One region of the Tritonibacter mobilis F1926 genome, then DNA from elsewhere that is predicted to be linked to it. Evidence: riboswitches for the same ligand, from Rfam matches in the RefSeq annotation. Region 1 holds a riboswitch; each other region holds the start of a gene.

What was found. A riboswitch is a leader RNA that binds a small molecule or an ion and turns the genes downstream of it on or off. The one in region 1 is predicted to bind cobalamin.
Region 2: it holds a riboswitch for cobalamin, as region 1 does, so the genes downstream of both, K529_RS13170 (ABC transporter substrate-binding protein) here and nrdH (glutaredoxin-like protein NrdH) in region 1, are expected to answer to the same signal.
Region 3: it holds a riboswitch for cobalamin, as region 1 does, so the genes downstream of both, K529_RS02820 (DUF1636 family protein) here and nrdH (glutaredoxin-like protein NrdH) in region 1, are expected to answer to the same signal.
Region 4: it holds a riboswitch for cobalamin, as region 1 does, so the genes downstream of both, K529_RS18275 (hypothetical protein) here and nrdH (glutaredoxin-like protein NrdH) in region 1, are expected to answer to the same signal.

The regions. Positions count from the first base shown of each region.
Region 1 is NZ_CP015230.1:2,323,405-2,328,144, forward strand. It holds gene arsJ (organoarsenical effux MFS transporter ArsJ) at 1-837, shown strand, start outside; gene arsB (ACR3 family arsenite efflux transporter) at 834-1,868, shown strand; gene K529_RS10945 (GFA family protein) at 1,896-2,267, shown strand; cobalamin riboswitch at 2,505-2,697, shown strand; gene nrdH (glutaredoxin-like protein NrdH) at 2,799-3,020, shown strand; gene nrdI (class Ib ribonucleoside-diphosphate reductase assembly flavoprotein NrdI) at 3,030-3,452, shown strand; gene nrdE (class 1b ribonucleoside-diphosphate reductase subunit alpha) at 3,434-4,740, shown strand, end outside.
Region 2 is NZ_CP015230.1:2,789,690-2,794,429, forward strand. It holds gene K529_RS13155 (Lrp/AsnC family transcriptional regulator) at 1-256, opposite strand, end outside; gene doeB (N(2)-acetyl-L-2,4-diaminobutanoate deacetylase DoeB) at 258-1,250, opposite strand; gene K529_RS13165 (GlxA family transcriptional regulator) at 1,394-2,413, opposite strand; cobalamin riboswitch at 2,615-2,806, shown strand; gene K529_RS13170 (ABC transporter substrate-binding protein) at 2,978-3,985, shown strand; gene K529_RS13175 (FecCD family ABC transporter permease) at 3,985-4,740, shown strand, end outside.
Region 3 is NZ_CP015230.1:596,230-600,969, forward strand. It holds gene cobN (cobaltochelatase subunit CobN) at 1-1,292, opposite strand, end outside; gene cobW (cobalamin biosynthesis protein CobW) at 1,421-2,455, opposite strand; gene K529_RS02820 (DUF1636 family protein) at 2,475-2,954, opposite strand; cobalamin riboswitch at 3,054-3,290, opposite strand; gene cobO (cob(I)yrinic acid a,c-diamide adenosyltransferase) at 3,315-3,989, shown strand; gene glpD (glycerol-3-phosphate dehydrogenase) at 4,102-4,740, opposite strand, start outside.
Region 4 is NZ_CP015231.1:586,544-591,283, reverse strand. It holds gene K529_RS18285 (DNA polymerase III subunit gamma/tau) at 1-1,376, opposite strand, end outside; gene K529_RS18280 (protein-tyrosine phosphatase family protein) at 1,605-2,135, shown strand; gene K529_RS18275 (hypothetical protein) at 2,156-2,548, opposite strand; cobalamin riboswitch at 2,682-2,915, opposite strand; RNA gene ffs (signal recognition particle sRNA small type) at 3,047-3,145, opposite strand; gene K529_RS18265 (5'-nucleotidase C-terminal domain-containing protein) at 3,369-4,740, opposite strand, start outside.

The sequences.
Region 1 (4,740 bases):
GCGGTGCTGACCGGTTCCAAGAACGCGGTCAAGGGACTGGGTTTCCTGCTGGGCGCAGCCCTGCTCGCGCTGGCGGGGTTCACATGGGCAACGCTGGGCATGGCGATCATCCTCGGCCTGATCCTGATCGCGGTGCTGATTGCCATGCCTGCGGGCCTACCCACCGGGCGCAAGGGCGCAAAGTTCTCCGAGGTGTTCTCCAAATCCGCCAATATCAACTGGCTGTCGGCAGCGCGGGTGTTCCTGTTTGGCGCGCGCGATGTCTGGTTCGTGGTCGGCATTCCGGTCTATTTTTACGCGGTGCTGTCGGATGGTACAGAAGAGGGCAACCGCGCGGCGTTCTTCATGATCGGCACGTTCATGGCGATCTGGATCATCTGCTATGGCGCCGTGCAGGCCGCCGCGCCCCGCATCCTGCGCGCACCATCGCGCAGTGAGGCTGACCTGATCGCCGCCGCCCGCCGCTGGGCTACAATGCTCGCGGTGGTGCCTGCCGTCCTCACGGCAGCTGTACTGATGTCAGACGAACCTGCGCTCTGGCTCACCGTGACGCTGGTGGCAGGCCTCTTGCTGTTTGGTGCGCTTTTTGCGGTGAATTCCTCGCTCCACTCCTATCTGATCCTCGCCTTTTCCAAGGACGAACGGGTCACGATGGATGTGGGCTTTTACTACATGGCCAATGCAGGCGGGCGGCTATTGGGCACTGTTCTGTCGGGCCTCACCTATCAACTGGGCGGCGTTGCAGCCTGCCTCGGCACGGCCACCGTGATGATCGCCCTCAGCGCGCTGATCGCCGGTCGCCTGACCGCCCCAACACCAGAAAGCACCCCGGCATGAGCATCTTTGAAAAATACCTGAGCATCTGGGTGGCGCTGGCCATGGTTGCGGGCATTGCGCTTGGCAATCTCTCCCCTGCCCTCGTGGGCACCATTGCCGCCGCCGAGGTCGCCAGTGTCAATCTGGTGGTGGCGGTGCTGATCTGGGCGATGGTCTACCCGATGATGATCGGCGTGAACCCCAAGAGCCTGCGGGATGTGGCACGCCAGCCCAAGGGGCTTGCGATCACGCTGGTGGTCAACTGGCTCATCAAACCCTTCAGCATGGCCGCCCTTGGCGTTCTGTTTTTCGAGGTGGTCTTTGTCCCCTTCCTGAACCCCGCTGACGCCCAGCAATATATCGCCGGGCTGATCCTGCTCGGGGCCGCACCCTGCACCGCTATGGTGTTTGTCTGGTCGCAACTGACCAAGGGCGACGAGAGCTATACGCTGCTGCAAGTCTCGGTGAACGATCTGATCATGGTAGTGGCCTTTGCTCCGATCGTGGCCTTCCTCCTCGGGGTCACCGATATCGAGGTGCCGTGGAGCACGCTGATCCTGTCGGCGGTGTTGTTTGTGCTGCTGCCCCTTGTGGCCGGTCTTTGGACTCGGAGCCACCTGGGGGATGAGGCGCGTATCGCCGCCTTCCTGGCACGGATCAAACCGCTGTCGGTCATCGGTCTGATCGCAACCGTGGTGATCCTGTTTGGCCTGCAAGGTCAGGTCATTCTCGACCGCCCCGCCGTGATCGCCATGATCGCCGTGCCGATCCTGATCCAGAGCTATGGCATTTTCTTCATCGCCTATGGCGCCGCCTATGCGATGCGGGTGCCACATCGGATCGCCGCCCCCTGCGCGCTGATCGGGACGTCGAACTTCTTTGAACTGGCGGTCGCGGTGGCAATCAGCCTCTTTGGCCTCAATTCCGGCGCAGCATTGGCAACTGTCGTTGGCGTACTGGTCGAGGTGCCGGTGATGCTCACCCTGGTGGCCTTTGCCAACCGCACCCGCGCCAAGTTTCCCTTGACCGACGCCGAAGGTCAGGCAAGCTGATCTCGTACCGAGTATGGGAGGTCTGACATGCCAGATGTAACCGCAAGCTGCCTGTGCGGCGACATTCACCTAGTGGCATCGGGCAAACCGGAAAGCGTCGGCCTCTGTCACTGCCTCGACTGTCGCAAACACCACGGCGCGGTCTTTTGGGCCGCTGCCATATACCCAGAAAACGCGGTGACTGTGACGGGCGACACACAGCAGTATCAAGGGCGTCATTTCTGCCCCAGATGCGGCTCTTCCGTTTTTTCATGCAGCGATGGCGAGGTGGAAGTTCACCTTGGCGCGCTGGACAAACCCGACCAATTCACCCCGACCTATGAGCTTTGGACAGATCGCCGGGAAAGCTGGCTGACGCCGCTCTCGGGTGCGGCTCAATATTGCCGCGACAGATCCTAGCCCTACCTTTTGTCGCAGGAAATGAGCCGGGCGATTCCCCTCGTTTCAGGGACCGGATGCGCCCGCACCGAACCTCAACGGATCGAATCTGTGGATAAGCATGGGGGTAAGGCGCAGGATCAGGACGGATATCCTTACAATGCAGACACAATGCAGGGGCGCGACATTTGGGTGGCCTGTGGACAACAAAAGACCCGCTAGCCCTACACCATATATTGACCATTTCGTGCTTCTGCATCAATATCGTGTTGCTTTGGTTCTTTCGAGGCGACTCGCAAGCGAAGAGGGAAACTGGTGTAAATCCGGTGCTGCCCCCGCAACTGTAAGCGGTAAGTTCCGCCCGTGCCACTGATGCGATCGCGCATTGGGAAGGCGGGATGGGGCGTTTGAGCCGCAAAGCCAGGAGACCTGCCAGAGCACGACAAACGACGACCGCGGCGGTGGGCCCGGACGCGTCATTTGGCACTGGAAACAGTGCCGGATTTCGTGACTTCTCCGCCCGGTAGGACAACACCTGAGGGGATCTTGCAGATGAGCATCACTGTCTATTCAAAACCTGCCTGTGTGCAGTGCACCGCCACCACCCGCGCCCTTGAGGCGAAGGGGATCTCTTTTGATCTCGTTGATCTGACAGAAGATGCCGCTGCCATGGAAATGGTGCAGGGCCTTGGCTACCGTCAGGCACCCGTGGTTGTCGCAGGCGAAGATCACTGGGCAGGTTTTCGTCCCGATCTGATCGGCCAGTTGGCATAAGAGACGACGGTGACCGGGCTTGTCTATTACTCCTCCCGTTCGGGCAATACGGCTCGTTTGATGGAGCGACTGGGGCTTAACGCTCTGCGGCTGCCGCAGACAGAGCCTTCCCCGGAAGTAGATGCGCCCTATGTATTGGTAACGCCCACCTTTGCCGATGGCGAAGGGCGTGGTGCGGTGCCAAAACCGGTCATCAAGTTTCTGAACAACACGCGCAATCGTGCCCTTCTGCAGGGCGTGATTGCCGGGGGCAACCGCAACTTTGGCACCACTTTCGCCCTCGCGGGGGATGTGATCGCCAAAAAATGCAATGTCCCCGTCCTCTACCGCTTTGAGTTGGCGGGAACCGAAACAGACATCGCCCGCATCCGCGCGGGCCTCGCCCGGTTCTGGGCGGCACAGGAGCAGCAGACATGCTTGACGCAAGCGTAACCGCCGATCTCGACTATCACGCGCTGAACGCGATGTTGAACCTCTATGATGACGAGGGCAACATCCAGTTCGACGCCGACCGCATGGCGGCCCGGCAGTATTTCCTGCAGCATGTGAATCAGAACACTGTGTTCTTTCACTCGCTGGACGAAAAACTCGGCTACCTCGTTGAGAAAGGCTATTACGAGCCTGAAGTGCTGGATCAGTATTCCCGCAACTTCCAGCGCAAGATCTGGGACGCGGCCTATGGCAAGAAATTCCGCTTCCCGTCCTTCCTCGGCGCGTTCAAATATTACACGTCCTACACGCTGAAAACCCGCGATGGGCAGCGCTATCTGGAGCGCTACGAGGACCGCGTGGTGATGAATGCGCTGACGCTGGCACGCGGGGATGAAAAACTCGCGATGAAGCTGATGTCGGAGATCATCGACGGCCGCTTCCAGCCCGCCACACCCACCTTCCTCAACGCGGGCAAGAAGGCGCGCGGCGAGTTTGTGTCCTGCTTCCTGTTGCGTCTTGAGGACAACATGGAGTCGATCGGGCGCGGCATCAACTCCGCCCTGCAACTGTCAAAACGCGGCGGTGGCGTGGCCTTGATGCTGACCAACATTCGCGAGCATGGCGCTCCGATCAAAGGCATTGAGAACCAGTCTTCGGGCGTCATCCCGGTGATGAAGCTTCTTGAGGACAGCTTTTCTTATGCCAACCAGCTGGGCGCGCGTCAGGGCGCTGGCGCGGTCTATCTGAACGCGCATCACCCGGATATTCTGCGTTTCTTGGATACCAAGCGCGAAAATGCGGATGAAAAGATCCGCATCAAGACGCTGTCGCTGGGCGTGGTGATCCCGGATATCACCTTCCAACTCGCCAAGAAAAACGAGGACATGTACCTGTTCTCGCCGCATGACGTGGAAAAGGTCTACGGTCAGGCCTTCTCGGAAATCTCGGTCACCGAGAAATACCATGAGATGGTCGACAACCCGCAGATCCGCAAAAAGAAGATCAACGCGCGCGCGTTCTTCCAGACCATTGCCGAAATTCAATTTGAATCCGGTTATCCCTACATCATGTTTGAAGACACGGTGAATGCCGCAAACCCCATCGCGGGCCGCATTGCCATGTCGAACCTCTGCTCCGAAATCCTGCAGGTGAACGAGGCCTCCGAGTTCAACGACGATCTGTCGTATGCGCAGATGGGCACGGATATTTCCTGTAACCTCGGCTCCATGAACATCGCGCGTGCGATGGATGGTGGCGATCTGGCCGGCACCGTGGGCACCGCAATCCG
Region 2 (4,740 bases), 470 kb from region 1:
CCTCAAAGGACTGAAAGCTTGCCGCCGTGTGATCCGCAAGCTCGGCCGCCACAAAGACGGTGACGTGCGGTGCGATTTTCTTGAGGTTGATGCGGGCGTTATAGCCTTCGATCAGCCCGGCCTTTTCCAGCTTCTTCAGGCGTTCCCAGCAAGGCGTGGGCGACAGGCCCACCTGATCGGCCAGTGCTGCCTTGGTGATGCGGCCATCGCGGGACAGAATGCGGAGGATATCGAGGTCGCGCTGATCCAGATGCATGTCAGCCCTCGACCACACCGATCACGGCGGCGCAGTCACCGGGTTTTATCATGCCGGGGAAATGGCGGCTGATCAGCACGCCACTGCGGCGGGCGCGGTATTCCACGGGGGCCTGCCCGGTGCGGTCGGGCGACCAGACGCGGGCGACCACATCGCCCTTTTGCACATGATCGCCAAGGTCGACCATGATCTCAAAAAGACCGTCGTGCTCGCTGAACAGGAAACAATCCCCATCCGGCATATCGAGCGTCAGCGAAGGATCAATCTGCATCTCGCCCTGAAAAATTCCGAAATGGATCAACACATTGCGCAGGCCTTTCTTGGCGATGGCATTGCTGCGCGCGGTGGACATGCCGCCGCCGCCCAACTCTGTTGTAACCAGAACCTTGCCCATGTCCTCAACTGCGGTGTCGTACATGCCTTCGCTGTCGATCTCTAAAAGTTGCACGGAGTAAGGCGCGTTAAAGGCCTGCATCGCGGCGTAGCAGGCCTCCTGAAGGCCCTTGTCCTCAAGGATATGCGCTGCAGCGAAGGGCACAAAATCCAGCGTTTTGCCGCCAGAGTGAAAATCCACCGCCACATCCGCCATCGGCAGGAGGGTGCGTTGGAAATAATCGGCAATCTTTTCAGTGACCGTGCCATCGGGGCGGCCCGGAAACGCGCGGTTCAGGTTGCCCCGATCGATGGGCGAGGTGCGCGCGCTGGCGCGAAAGGCAGGATAGTTGAAATAGGGCACGATAATCAGCCGCCCGGTGACATCCTCGGCGCGGGTGGTGGCGGCAAGCTCTTGCAGCGCCACGGGGCCTTCATATTCGTCGCCGTGGTTGGCTCCGGTCAAAAGCGCGGTTTTGCCCGTGCCGTTCTGGATCACCGTGATCGGGATCATCACGGACCCCCACGCGCTGTCATCCCGGCTGTAAGGCAGCTTTAGAAACCCGTGGTGCACACCGTCCTGATCCAGTGGAATCGTCGGAGAGATCGGATTGTCTTTCATCGCCTTGTCCTTTTGCCTGTCGGGAATGGAGCACCCTTCGCCTCAATTGCGGGGCCTCTCTCTATGTCACCAATACGAAGGCTGAGCCGGAATTCAAAGCCTTGTGTGCGCTCGTGCCATTCGCGCAGGTTGTTGCGCTCTCCCTAGTCGGAGCGCAGCCCCGCCCCCGCACGGTCGCGCGCGCGCACCTGATAGGGGGTCATGTTGTACTCACGCCGATACGCACGAGAGAGCGATGTTGACGAGGCAAAGCCACTGGCAAAGGCAATCTCTGCGATGGGAAGGTTCGTGTCCGTGATGAGCTTGTTGGCCAGTTTCAGCCGCAACTGCATGTAGTGCTTGGCCGGGGTGGTGTTGAGATGCGTCAGGAACAACCGTTCCAGATGGCGCACAGAGATCCCGGCACGCTCGGCAATCTCAGCCGTGGGGAGCGGATGTTCGATGAACTCTTCCATGATGGCCATGGCACGTACCAAACGGGCCTCAAGGAGGTTGGTATTGCGGGCAGCCCCTTGGGGCTGTTCACCAGAATAGCCCCGTGCGGTGTCGATCATCAGCACGCTTGCCAGTTCGGCGCAATGTTGCGGTGCGAGGATCTGCGACAGGTAGCGCACCACCAATTCGGCACTGTAACCGCCCCCGGCAGAGGTCAGGAGACCTGCGTTATCCTCCACCAAGCGATCTGTGAGCGTTGGGTATTCTCCGGCCTCCCGCAGCGCGCGCAGATCTTGCCAATGGGTTGTGGCCGGACCCGACAAGGGCGCGGACCGACGGATATAGGCGGTTGCCGCATCTGACAGCAAAAAGGCCGGGCGACGCAGCTTTTGCATTGCACGCGCACGCGCCAGCCAGCTGCCGCCGCTGCAGTTGCGCCCGCCGATGACAAAGAGCACATCTTGCAGATATTGCAGCCCAATTGCCGGTTCCGCCCGGATCATCATTCCCGCAGTGCCCGTCACGACACCCGGACTGTCAGAGGTGATCCGCCATGAAAACCATGTGCCTGCTTCCAGCGCATTTGCGGCCTCAAACACCGCAAGGATCGAGGACAGCTCGATATGCGAAAACCCCGGCTGCACAAAAATCTCAACCGTCAATCGCGGGTTTTCACCGCTGGCGTCGGGCGGTGCGCTGGGAGTTGAGGGCGTGGGATTTGCGTTCATATTGGATCAAGACCCTACCCGGCTCGGGAGCACCTCCACAAGTCATCTCGAGCCGCTTTCTCGCAGCAATGCGTCACCGCAGGATCACGCTGGTTCAGACGCTCGCTCTGCTGGGCTGGCGACACGGCGGGATCTTTTGGGCGTGCGTTTGCCCCTGCCCGAGGGACGGTGGGAAAGGCTATTGCCGAACGCTAAGATCCTCCTTAACAATCGCGCGTCGGTTTCCATTTGGAAATAATAGGGAATCCGCCACCATTCTTTGGTGAACCGGAACTGCCCCCGCAACTGTAGGCGCGGAGCGTCGGCGAACTGCCACTGCAGCCTTGGCTGTGGGAAGGCCCGCCGACACGATGAAACGCCAGTCAGGAGACCTGCCGACATCTGTTTTGCAACTTGGCTCGGACGGGGTGTCTGAGGAGGTGTCGAATGCACGTTGTCAGCAGCAAAGTTGACGCGGATCATAGCCAGATCAAGGATACGGGCCATTGCCGTCCGGTCGGTGGTCCAGTTCTGAAGCGGCATATCCTCTCTTTCTCCGGGTCCATCACATACCGGAGTTGATCCATGTATCCGAAATTCCTTCTGGCGAGCGCTCTTTGCGCCACCGGTCTTGGCCTTGCCGCGCAGGCTGACACCACCTATCCGCTCACGCTCGAAAATTGCGGATCGGAAGTCACCTTTGACAAAGCCCCCGAAACAACGGTGACCGTTGGTCAGGCCGCAACAGAGGTTCTGTACGCGCTGGGTCTGGGCGAAAAGGTCACCGGCACTTCGGTCTGGTTCACCAAGGTGCTCCCCGAATTTGAAGAACTGAACGCCGGGGTTGAGCGTCTTGCGGACAATGATCCCAGTTTTGAGAACGTTGTTGCCAAGCGCCCCGGTCTGGTGAGCGTTCAGTATGAGTGGCATGTCGGCCCGCAGGGTATCGTTGCCACGCGCGAGCAATTCTCTGACCTTGGCATCCCGACCTACGTCCTGCCTGCCGATTGTGTGGGCAAAGACAACACCAAGGGGTCCGATGGCACCCGCCTTGAGATGTATGAAATGAGCAGCGTCTATCGCGGCATCGAAGAAATGGCGCAGATATTCAATATTCCCGAGCGCGGCACAGAGCTGGTAGCGAGCCTCAAAGCCCGCGAAACCGCCGCGATCGAGACCGCCAAGGCGCTTGATCTGACTGATAGCTCTGCGGTGTTCTGGTTCTCCTCGGCGGAGATGGACATCGACCCTTATGTCGCCGGGCAAGCTGGCGCACCCGCCTACATGATGGAGGCCCTCGGCCTGCGGAACGTCATCGAAAGCAATGAGGAATGGCCGACCGTCAGCTGGGAAACCATCGCGCGCGCCAATCCGTCGGTGATTGTGGTCGCCCGTATGGAACGCCGCCGCTTTGAGGCCGACGATGTTGAGAAAAAGCTGGAGTTCCTGCGCACCGATCCGGTTGCCAGCCAGATGGATGCGGTGAAAAATGACCGTATCGTGATCCTTGATGCCCATGCGATGGATCCCTCGATCCGCAATATCTCGGCGCTGGAAACGCTGGCCGAAGCACTGCCCGCATTGGATCAGTGATGAGCGACGCGGTACTCACCCGCCCCCTGCATCGACGTGTCACGCTGTGGGGCGTGCCGGGGATTGCCGTCTTGACGCTGGCCATTCTGGCTGGCGTCATTATTGGAGAGACGCCGCTACCTATCCCCACGGTGGCGGCGGCGCTTGCCAATAACCTGTGGGATGCAGGCTATGTAATCGATCCCATTGATGCCGGTATCATCTGGAGCTACCGGCTCCCCCGGACCTTGGTCGCGGCAGCCTGCGGCGCCGGGCTGGCGCTTTCGGGCGTGGTGCTGCAATCGCTGGTGCGCAATGCGCTGGCCGATCCTTATTTGCTTGGTGTCTCAGCCGGGGCTGGCGCCGGAGCGGTTACCGTGACTGTCTTAGGAGTCGGCGGCGGTCTCTTGGGGATCTCGACAGGTTCTTTTATCGGCGCGGCATTGGCCTTTGGTGTTGTATCATTATTGGCGCGCGCCGCCGGGGGTGGCCCCGCACAACTGGTTCTTGCCGGGATAGCCGGGTCGCAATTATTCAATGCGGTCACGTCTTTTCTGATCGCCAAGTCGGCAAATGCCGAACAGGCCCGCGGGATCATGTTCTGGCTGCTCGGGAACCTGTCTGGTGTGCGCTGGCCGGATGTGTCACTCGCGGTGCCTACAGCGGTTTTAGGGTTTTTCGTCTGCCTTTGGTTCGCCCGAGCCATGGATGCGTTTTCCTTTGGTGCGACCTCGGCGGCCGCGTTGGGCATACCGGTGCGCCGGGTGCAAATCGCC
Region 3 (4,740 bases), 1.5 Mb from region 1:
GTCAGCGTTTCATCCGAGAGCCGCGCGCCAAGGTCTGCCTCGGCGGTGACGTCATAGCCCTCGGTCGCAAGGGCGCGCAAAATCTCAGACGTTGAGGCCAGCGCGTCCAGCCCCACCGCGTGAGCGAGGTTGTAATCGCGCCCCGGATAGGTCGAGAGCACCAGCGCAAGGCGTTTGTCGGCAGGTGTTTGGCGGGCGAGCCGTAGATGCGCCTCGATGCGATCCAGCGCCGCCTCAACTCGCTCCGGATCGGCGCGGTGGGTGAAACGGGAATATTCCAGATCGGGATCGCGTTTGGTGGGGGATTTGAAGCTGACAACACCGGCAAACAGCCGACCGTCCACCTCTGGCAGGACCACATGCATGGCCAGATCCGCAGGCGACAAGCCGCGATCCGCCAGATCCCAATCCTTGCGCCGGGCCGTGGACAGCGCCACCTGAAACACCGGACAGCCCGTGAGGCTCAGGGGAGAGGCGCTGCCATCGCGTCCCTGCGCGGAAAAGGCGGTCGCGTTGATGAGTGCGGCGGGGCTCAGGGCGGGCAGTTCTGCGCGCAGCCAGTCGACCGCGTCGGGGACCTTGAGGCTCGGCGCGAAGACCCCATAGGCGGCATACCCGCGCGCGCGCAGGCTATGGATTATTGCATCCACAGGGGCGGTGTCGGCAGACGTCAGATAAGAGCGATAGAAACTGACCAGCACCAAGGGCTTGTCGATCTCGGGCAGGGCATCCAGCGCGCCCCGGTCGGGGTCGTAGAACCCGAAATCCGGCACGGTTTTCTTGCCGATCACCGGGCTGGCATAAAGGCCAGAGGCCAGCGCCAGTTGCGCCAGTGCCGCCTGCGCGGCGACAGCACCGCCCGCATCGCACAGCGCCTGAAGGCGGCGCAGGGTGGAAACCGGCAGGGTGGACAGCTCATCAAGGCGCGGATCTTCCTGACCGTCGGCGGGCAGGATCGCCAGCGCAATGCCCTTGCGCCGTGCCAGATCCTGAAGCGTGGCCAAACCATAGGACCAATAGCTCTCGCCACCGATCAGCCGGACCAAGACACCCTTTGCGCCCTCTAAGGTCTGTTCGGCGTAGACATCGACCGAGAGCGGGTGTTTGAGCGCCACCAGATTGGCAAGCCGAGTGGAGGGGAGTTTGCCGTCCGCGCGATGCCAGCCCGCCGCGAATGCGCCGAGATCGCTGTCGGAAAAGGACAGCACCACCAGATCGCCGGGGGTCTGCCCGACGTCATAGGGGGTGTCTGTTTCTCCGAGCCCGTGGCTTTCGCGGAAGACGACGTGCATGAGGTTGGTCCGCTTCGTTCAAATCGGAGAGGGCAGCGTCTGACCCCGGGTGGGTGCGAAGCGCCCTCCCGGGGGGGAGGGTCGGGCGGGACCTCACGGCGAGAGGTCAGCGCCCTTGGTGTTGAAACTCAGGCCCCGAGGTCGGCGTGGATGCCTGCTGTGTCGATGTTATCATGCTCGGCGATCACCACCAGCTGGGTCTTGCGCGGCTGCGCGCCCCAGGGTTGGTCGTATTGCGCGCGCAGACGTTCACCCACCGCTTGTACGAGCATTCGCATTGGTTTTCCTTCCACGGCCACATAGCCCTTCACCCGCAGGATGTTGCGGGCGCGGGCCATCTCGATGATCCGTTTTTGCAGGTCTTCGGGATCGGAGACTTCGCCCATTTCGACCACGATGGACTCAAAATCGTCATGTTCATGATCGTGGTGGCCGTCATGGTGGCTTGGGCGCGCGTCGAGGTCGTCTTCGGCGGCAGCGCCCAGACCCAGGATCACGCGGGGATCGATCACCCCTTCGGTCATTGGCAGGATCGGCAGCTTGCGCGGGGCCTCGGCTTCGATCACCGCGCGGGCCTTCTCGACGCCCGCCTCGCCGGCCAGATCCGCCTTGGACAACAGCACGATATCGGCGCAGGAGATCTGGTCCTCGAAGACCTCGGACAGCGGTGTTTCGTGATCAAGGCTCTCGTCCGCCTCGCGCTGGGCCTGCACGGCGTCCAGGTCGGGGGCGAACTGGCCCTTGGCGACGGCCTCGGCATCGGCCAGGGCGATCACCCCGTCGACGGTGATGCGCGAGCGGATGGCGGGCCAGTCAAAGGCTTTGAGGAGCGGTTTCGGTAGCGCCAGACCGGAGGTCTCAATGACGATATGCTCGGGCGGCTCGGGCAGCGCCATCAGGCTCTCGATGGTGGGGATGAAATCATCGGCCACGGTGCAGCAGATGCAGCCATTGGCGAGTTCCATGATGTTTTCCGCCGGGCAATTGTCATCGGCACAGGATTTCAGGATGTCGCCATCAACACCGGCGGTGCCAAACTCATTCACCACCACCGCGAGGCGCTTGCCCTGCGGGTTCTGCATCAGGTGACGGATCAGAGTGGTTTTGCCAGCCCCCAGAAAGCCGGTGATGACGGTGACGGGGATCTTGTTCAATGTGGTCATGTGAAATGGGCCTTTCGGGTCAATCCTGCGCAAGCTCGGTGGCAGGCGTGTCTGGGGTGTCACTGGAAGAGTCGTGACGCTCGGGTGCGGGTGTCGGGGTCAGCGCAACGCTCGGCATGGAGACGGGCGGAATGCGGGCGATGGATTGTTTGCGAAACACCACCGGGCGTTCGCGCCATGGCACAAACCCATCCTCGGTCGCCGCATAAGCCGCAGCACCGGCGAGGATATCCTCAAGATGGGCATCCGGATCGAGATCACCGTAGATATAGCTCCAGCGGGCAGGGCCACCGGAGAGATGCAACGTGCAGGACCGCGAGCAGGCCGAAAGGCACTCGACCCCGCGCACGGTGACGCCTTCGGGCAGCGCGCTGCCTGCAAGACGGTCGGCAAGGATGCGGCCGGGGCGCATGGCTTCGGGATCGCTGCCGGTCTGGCGACAGGTGGTGCAGACGGTCAGGACAACCGGCTCCGGGCTCTGGCTGGGGGTCTCTCCCATGCGGCCTTTTCTCCTCCTCAGCGGCGAGGCGGGGCAGGCCAGATGGGGGCGCGTGCCACGTGTGGCAGGCCCTCAACCGGTCGCGGCACACCCCGTCCGCCGGTTTCACACACGCTGGCAGGTCTCCCGGCTTGCGGATGCCAGACCCGGGTGGGGCGCTGACGGTCGTCCCGCCTTCCCGGTGCCGCCCCTAGGGGTGCGCCAGTGGCGTCGGGAGACCTCTCCGGTCACGGTCGCGGGGGCGGCTGTGCTTGGGGCGCGCTGCGGCGTGCCTTGTCACATTCCCTCTTCGCCCGAAGGGTGTCACCTTCGGGAACCAACGAAAATCCCTTGCGCCATGGGGGCACTCTTTGTCAAGACATGGGGCCAAACAGCAGGAGCGACCCCGTGAGCGACCAGACCAACGCAAGTAGCGAAACCGACATCTCCGACGAAGAAGCGGCACGCCATGCCTCAAAGATGGCAAAGAAAAAGGCCGCCCGTGATCGGATGATGAAAACCAAAGATGGCGAAAAAGGTCTCATCATCGTTCACACCGGCCCCGGCAAGGGCAAGTCGTCCTCGGGATTCGGCATGATCATGCGCTGCATCGCCCATGGCATGCCCTCGGCGGTGGTGCAGTTCATCAAGGGCGCGTGGCAGACCGGCGAGCGCACGTTGATTGAGGAGAATTTCTCGGATCTGTGCCAGTTCTACGCGATGGGCGAGGGGTTTACGTGGGAAACGCAAGATAAGGCCCGCGATATTGCGGCAGCCCGCGCGGGCTGGGAAAAGGCCAAGGAGATGATCCTCGATGAGAAGAACACCATGGTGCTACTCGATGAGATCAACATCGCGCTGCGCTATGAGTATCTGGATTTGCAGGAGGTTCTGGAGTTCCTCGTCGAGCATAAGCCGCCGATGACCCATGTGGTGCTGACCGGGCGCAACGCGAAGGAAGAACTGATCGAGATCGCCGATCTTGTGACCGAGATGGCGCAGGTGAAGCACCCGTTCCGGGCTGGCATCAAGGCTCAGAAAGGCGTGGAGTTCTGAAACCTCAGCGTGTGTCGTGAGCGGGGATGCGAGGCGCTGCCTCGCGCTCCGGGATATTTTGAGTTAGAAGAGGGAGGGGCGTTGTGCCCCTCTCTTTTGTCAGTCTGTTTTGTTAGTCGGTGACGCGGGATTTGATATAAGCGTCGACCGCAGTGCGCGCATCAGGGTCCAAACGCAGGCCGAGTTTTGTGCGCCGCCACAGGAAATCCTCGCCCGTGCGCACCCATTCTCGGGCAATCGCCCAGTCAAGTTCGCGGGCCGTGATGGTCGCGCCGAAGCTCTGGCCCAGATCGCTCTGCGCCTTGGCGTCGCCCAGAATGGCCCAGGCCTCGGTGCCATAGGCGCGGATCAGGCGGCGGGTGGCGTAGGCCGACAGGAAGGGATACTCGCGCGCCAATTTTTCGCGCAAGCGGGCGACATCTTCGACCGGGAAATCGCCGCCGGGCAGGGGCACACCTGCGGTCCACTCCGACGGCAGGCTTGGGAAGACCTCGTTGATTCTATCCAGCGCCGCCTCGGCAAGTTTGCGGTAGGTGGTGATCTTGCCGCCAAACACATTGAGGAGCGGGGCCTGTGTCTTGTCGAGCGTCAGCACATATTCGCGTGTCGCGGCAGAGGCGGAGCTGGCGCCGTCATCATAAAGGGGCCGCACGCCGGAATAGGTCCAGACGATCTGGTCGCGTGTCACGGGTGTGTCAAAATAGTTCGACGCGAATTTGACCAGATAGTCCTGCTCTTCCTCGGTGCAGAT
Region 4 (4,740 bases), on a different replicon from region 1:
GGCGCAAGCGCTGCCATTTGCCCGCCACTTGCCGACATAGTGTGCCCCCCATTGGGGCCACCGCCGGGGGCGCCCTGCGGCGGGGCGGGGGCGTAAGCCGGAGCCCCGCCCCCCCCGCCCGCCGCAGGCGACCCCATGCCTTGCATGGGGTGTCCCCCACCCGGACCACCTGGATGTGGCGGTGGGGGGGTGTCCTGCAGTTTGCGAACCAGTTCCTCGGGCGAGGGCAGATCGGCCACATGGGTCAGGCGGATCACAGCCATCTCTGCCGCCATCATCGCATTGGGTGCGGCGGCGACTTCCTCGAGCGCCTTGAGCAGCATCTGCCACATGCGCGTCAGCACCCGCATCGGCAGGCGGCTGGCCATATCCTGTCCACGGGCCCGCTCATCCGGGCTGATGGTCGGATCTTCTGCCGCATCGGGGGTGATCTTTACCACCGACACCCAATGGGTGATCTCGGCCAGATCGCGCAGCACCGCCATCGGGTCCGCGCCCTCGGCATATTGACCGGACAGCTCCGTCAGGGCCGCCGCCGCATCGCCGCGCAGGATCATATCCATCAGATCCAGCACCCGGCCCCGGTCCGCAAGACCGAGCATCGCGCGCACCTGATCCGCTGTGGTCTCCCCCGCACCATGGCTGATTGCCTGATCCAGCAGTGAGGTCGCATCCCGTGCGGAACCTTCTGCCGCGCGGGTAATCAGCGCCAGCGCATCTTCGGCGATCTCGGCTTTCTCATTGGTGGCGATCCGGCGCAGCAGATCGATCATCACCTCCGGCTCGATCCGGCGCAAGTCAAACCGCTGACAGCGCGACAGCACCGTCACCGGCACCTTGCGGATTTCGGTGGTGGCAAAGATGAATTTCACATGCGCCGGTGGCTCTTCAAGCGTCTTCAACAGCGCGTTGAAAGCAGAGGTTGACAGCATGTGGACCTCATCAATGATGTAGATCTTGTAGCGGGCCGAAGCCGCGCGATAGGCCACACTGTCGATGATCTCGCGGATGTCACCCACACCGGTGCGCGAAGCGGCATCCATCTCCATCACATCCACATGGCGACCTTCCATGATCGCCACGCAATGTTCGCATTTGCCGCAGGGCTCCGTGGTCGGGCCGCCCTGACCGTCCTCCCCGATGCAGTTCATGCCCTTGGCGATGATCCGCGCGGTGGTGGTTTTACCGGTGCCGCGAATACCTGTCATAATGAAGGCCTGCGCGATGCGATCTGCGGCAAAGGCGTTCTTCAGCGTGCGCACCATCGCGTCCTGACCGACCAGATCGGCAAAGGTCTCGGGCCGATACTTGCGTGCCAGAACCTGATATTGTCCGCTTTGCGGTGCGCTGGAGGTCTCGGGGCTGTGCTCGCTCATGAGGGCCTTTCGGATGGTCTTTGAGGGCGCGCCGCTGGATTCGCGAGCCACGCCAATGATCCTGTGCAAACTAAGCGCCGCTGTCCGCTTCGTCCACCGCTGTTGCACGGGAACCCGGCAGAATGGGGGAGGTGACAGAAAAGGCTACCTGTCTGAGACTTGGCGGGGTTAAGATAGCGTGAAGGTATCGCGGAAATTACGCCGCGCCTCCCGGGGGGGGGAGAGTAAATGGTGAGTGCTACGAATATGCAGCCGCAGTCGGCTGTGCAGACCCTATCGCTTCACGCGCTGTCGTTTGGGGACGGTATATTGGCGCTGAGCCGCGCGCCCGGCGCTGGGGGGGATTACGCGGGTGATTTGCGTTTGATTCGTGAATGGCGCCCGTCGATGGTGATTTCGATGACCACGCGGGTGGAGCATGTGATTCTCGGTGTTGAGAACCTGGGCACGGATATACAGGGCCTCGGCAGCCGCTGGTTCCATATGCCGGTCGAGGATTATCAAATCCCCACCGCAGAGATGGACGAACACTGGCAACACATCAGCACGATGGCCCGTCAGGCCATGTCCGGTGGTGGCCGGGTTCTGGTCCACTGCCGGGGAGGCTGCGGTCGATCCGGCATGGCGGTGCTGCGGTTGATGATCGAAAGCGGCGAGTCTGCCGAGGCAGCGCTCAGCCGCCTCAGAACTCTGCGGCCCTGCGCCGTCGAGACAGACGCACAAATGGCGTGGGCCTTTGGCAGAAGGTCCCCGACCTGAACTGAAGGCTGCGCTGAGCGTCAGACCTCAGCGCGCTGATCCCGATAGCTGCGCACAGGTCGCGCCTCGCCAAAGGCGCGCGGAATCTCTGATACACATGTGCTGCTCATCGTGTTGGCATCACTGGACAACATCGCATCGGCGAACCGATCCAGCGTTTCGGTCTTGGTCGATGAGGTTACGTCACAGAACACTCGAATGCGGCTGTGGTTGGCGGCAAAACGCGCAGGGCAGGCTTTCTCGCATCCATCTAGGCGGCTTTCTCCACTGATTTCAAAATCTTCCTGTGTCAGTGGGCGCGCGCTATCGAGCGCCTGTGCCAAGGCTTTCAGCATCCGTTGTGCGGCCGGGCAGGGGCGCCCCAGATGCATACATGTGGTCGACACAAATTCATGTGATCGCTGTTGGTCCATTCTCTGCGTGCCCTCCGCACCAAGATAGTTGTGACGGGGGCAAGATGAGAGACTTCGGGCGAGACATTGCCCCTCAATGGTGGGCAAGAGAGATCAGCCGTCAGACCTCCTCCAGGACACCCCGCCCGGTTTCAGGTTCGTATCATTGATGGCAGGTCTCCTGACTTGCGGGTCATCGCGTACCGGCCCTTCCCGATCCCATCGGCCAATGTGGCCGTGACGGATCAGTGGTCTTGCCGGGGTACTCGCCGCCTACAGTTGCGGGGGCAGTCACGGACTTGGCGGGGCATATGCCCGAACCTCACCGTATTCCCTCTTCATTCCGTCCTCGGATAGAGAAACGAAAACCATCTCAAGAAGAGGTAGCGAGCGCGCTGCCGACTCGTCAACAAAGATCTTGCTGCACGTGCAAAATCACCCCTGCGGTTCGATTGTGTTTTGGAGGTGTGGGTAAACGCCTAGAGACAAAAAAACCCGCCAGAGGCGGGGCTTTTTATAAAGTGAGAGGTTGGACATCGACCCAAGCGGGGCTCGTTGTGGCTGCTTCCTTCCGGACCTGACCAGGTTGGCGAGGCGCTTGCCCGCGCCAACCCCTCGAATCCCGATATAGGGAAGTGACGATACAATGACAACCCGCAGCCTGGGCGATTTCCTGACCCTATGCGCGTGTGAAGGAAGGCAGAGGTCTACCGTGAAGGTGTAGTTGAGGCGGTGGGTGCAATCCAAAAGGTTGCCTTGGCATCCTCGACATCGCAATGGCTGAGGTACTCGGCGCTTATCACGACGCCCTTTGATGATGCGCAGCTCTAAATGGTGCCACTCAGAGCTGCAGCTTCAACGCCACAAAGCCTGTATCCAGTTCGGTCGCGCTTTGGGCGACGTCATCAGGCAATTCATGCAGGTGGCGGTGCACGCCGGGGCCTGTGACGGCAATCGCCTCCACGCCGAGGTTCGGACGGATGCGCCACGGATAGGGTGCCGCTGCCAATGGATCTGCCGCTAGGGTCGACGTCACATAGGCCCCGACAGTGTCGCGGATCATCTGAGGTGGCAGCGAGAGAGCCTGCGCCTGATCAAGCATACGAAAGTTGCCGCCTCCGCTGCTGCGGTAGCTGTTGAAGGCAACTGCGAACCTCTGGGCAGGTTGCAAAGGGTGCCCGTGCCAGCGCAGATTTCTGATACGGCTTGCCGCGTCGTTTAAGAGGCGTCCATCGGCATCAAAACGTGCCGTTGCTGTCGGGTCGATTTCATACTCCAGGCCGAAGATCACATCGAAGTTGTGTCCGGCCCGCGCAGGATTTGCCAGCAGGCGGTCAGGAGCATTGGGCTCCAACTGATTAAACAGCCCTGCCGACATGTCCAACCAGTCCCGCAGTTGCTGTGCGTCAACGATAATGCAGCGCAATTCGTTTGGATAAATGTAGATGTCGGCCACATGGCGGCGCGAAATCTCTCCTGCGGGCACATCGGTGTAATTGAGCGGCCCCGCGCGCCCACCAAATTTAGCCGGTGCGACTGCCGACAAAAGCGGCAGGTCGGCGAATTCTGATTTTGCAAGGGTCGGGCGAACAGCAGCGGCCTGCGCCGCGGCGGTGAGAGCGAGTGCGCGATCCTCGCCAAAATAGGTAAAATAGGAGTGGTGTGGCTGTGCGAGCGTGCCAACATTTGTGGCCATATCGGCGCGGGTGCGCTGATGAATGTCGCTCAGGGCGTTAACCAGTTCTGGTGCCTCCGGGACCACTGGCACGAGACCATCGCGGGTCTGATGTGCAACCGGGCGCAGGGCGCAATCTCCCTGCGTGACACGCCAGCCTTGCGGGGTGCGGACCAGGTCGAGGTCGATCACCCCGAGATGTGAGCCACTGGAGCCAGGCATCACCACCGGAACACCCAGCCCGGCATCCTCACCATCGGGCGCCGGCAGCAACAAATGGGTATGTCCGCTCACAGCTGCATCAAGACCGGGCAAGTGCGACAAAGGTCTGAGCGCGTTTTCCATCCCCGCGACTTGGTCAGTCGGGCCCAGCCCGGTATGTGCCAATGCGATCACCACATCGGCCCCCGCATTGCGCAGATCCGCAATCGCGGCGCGTGCGCTGCTGAGGATATCGTCGACACGCAGACGCCCCTCCAGATGATCGGCATCCCAGAGCATGGTTTGCGGCGGCAACACCGACAACAGCCCGATCTTT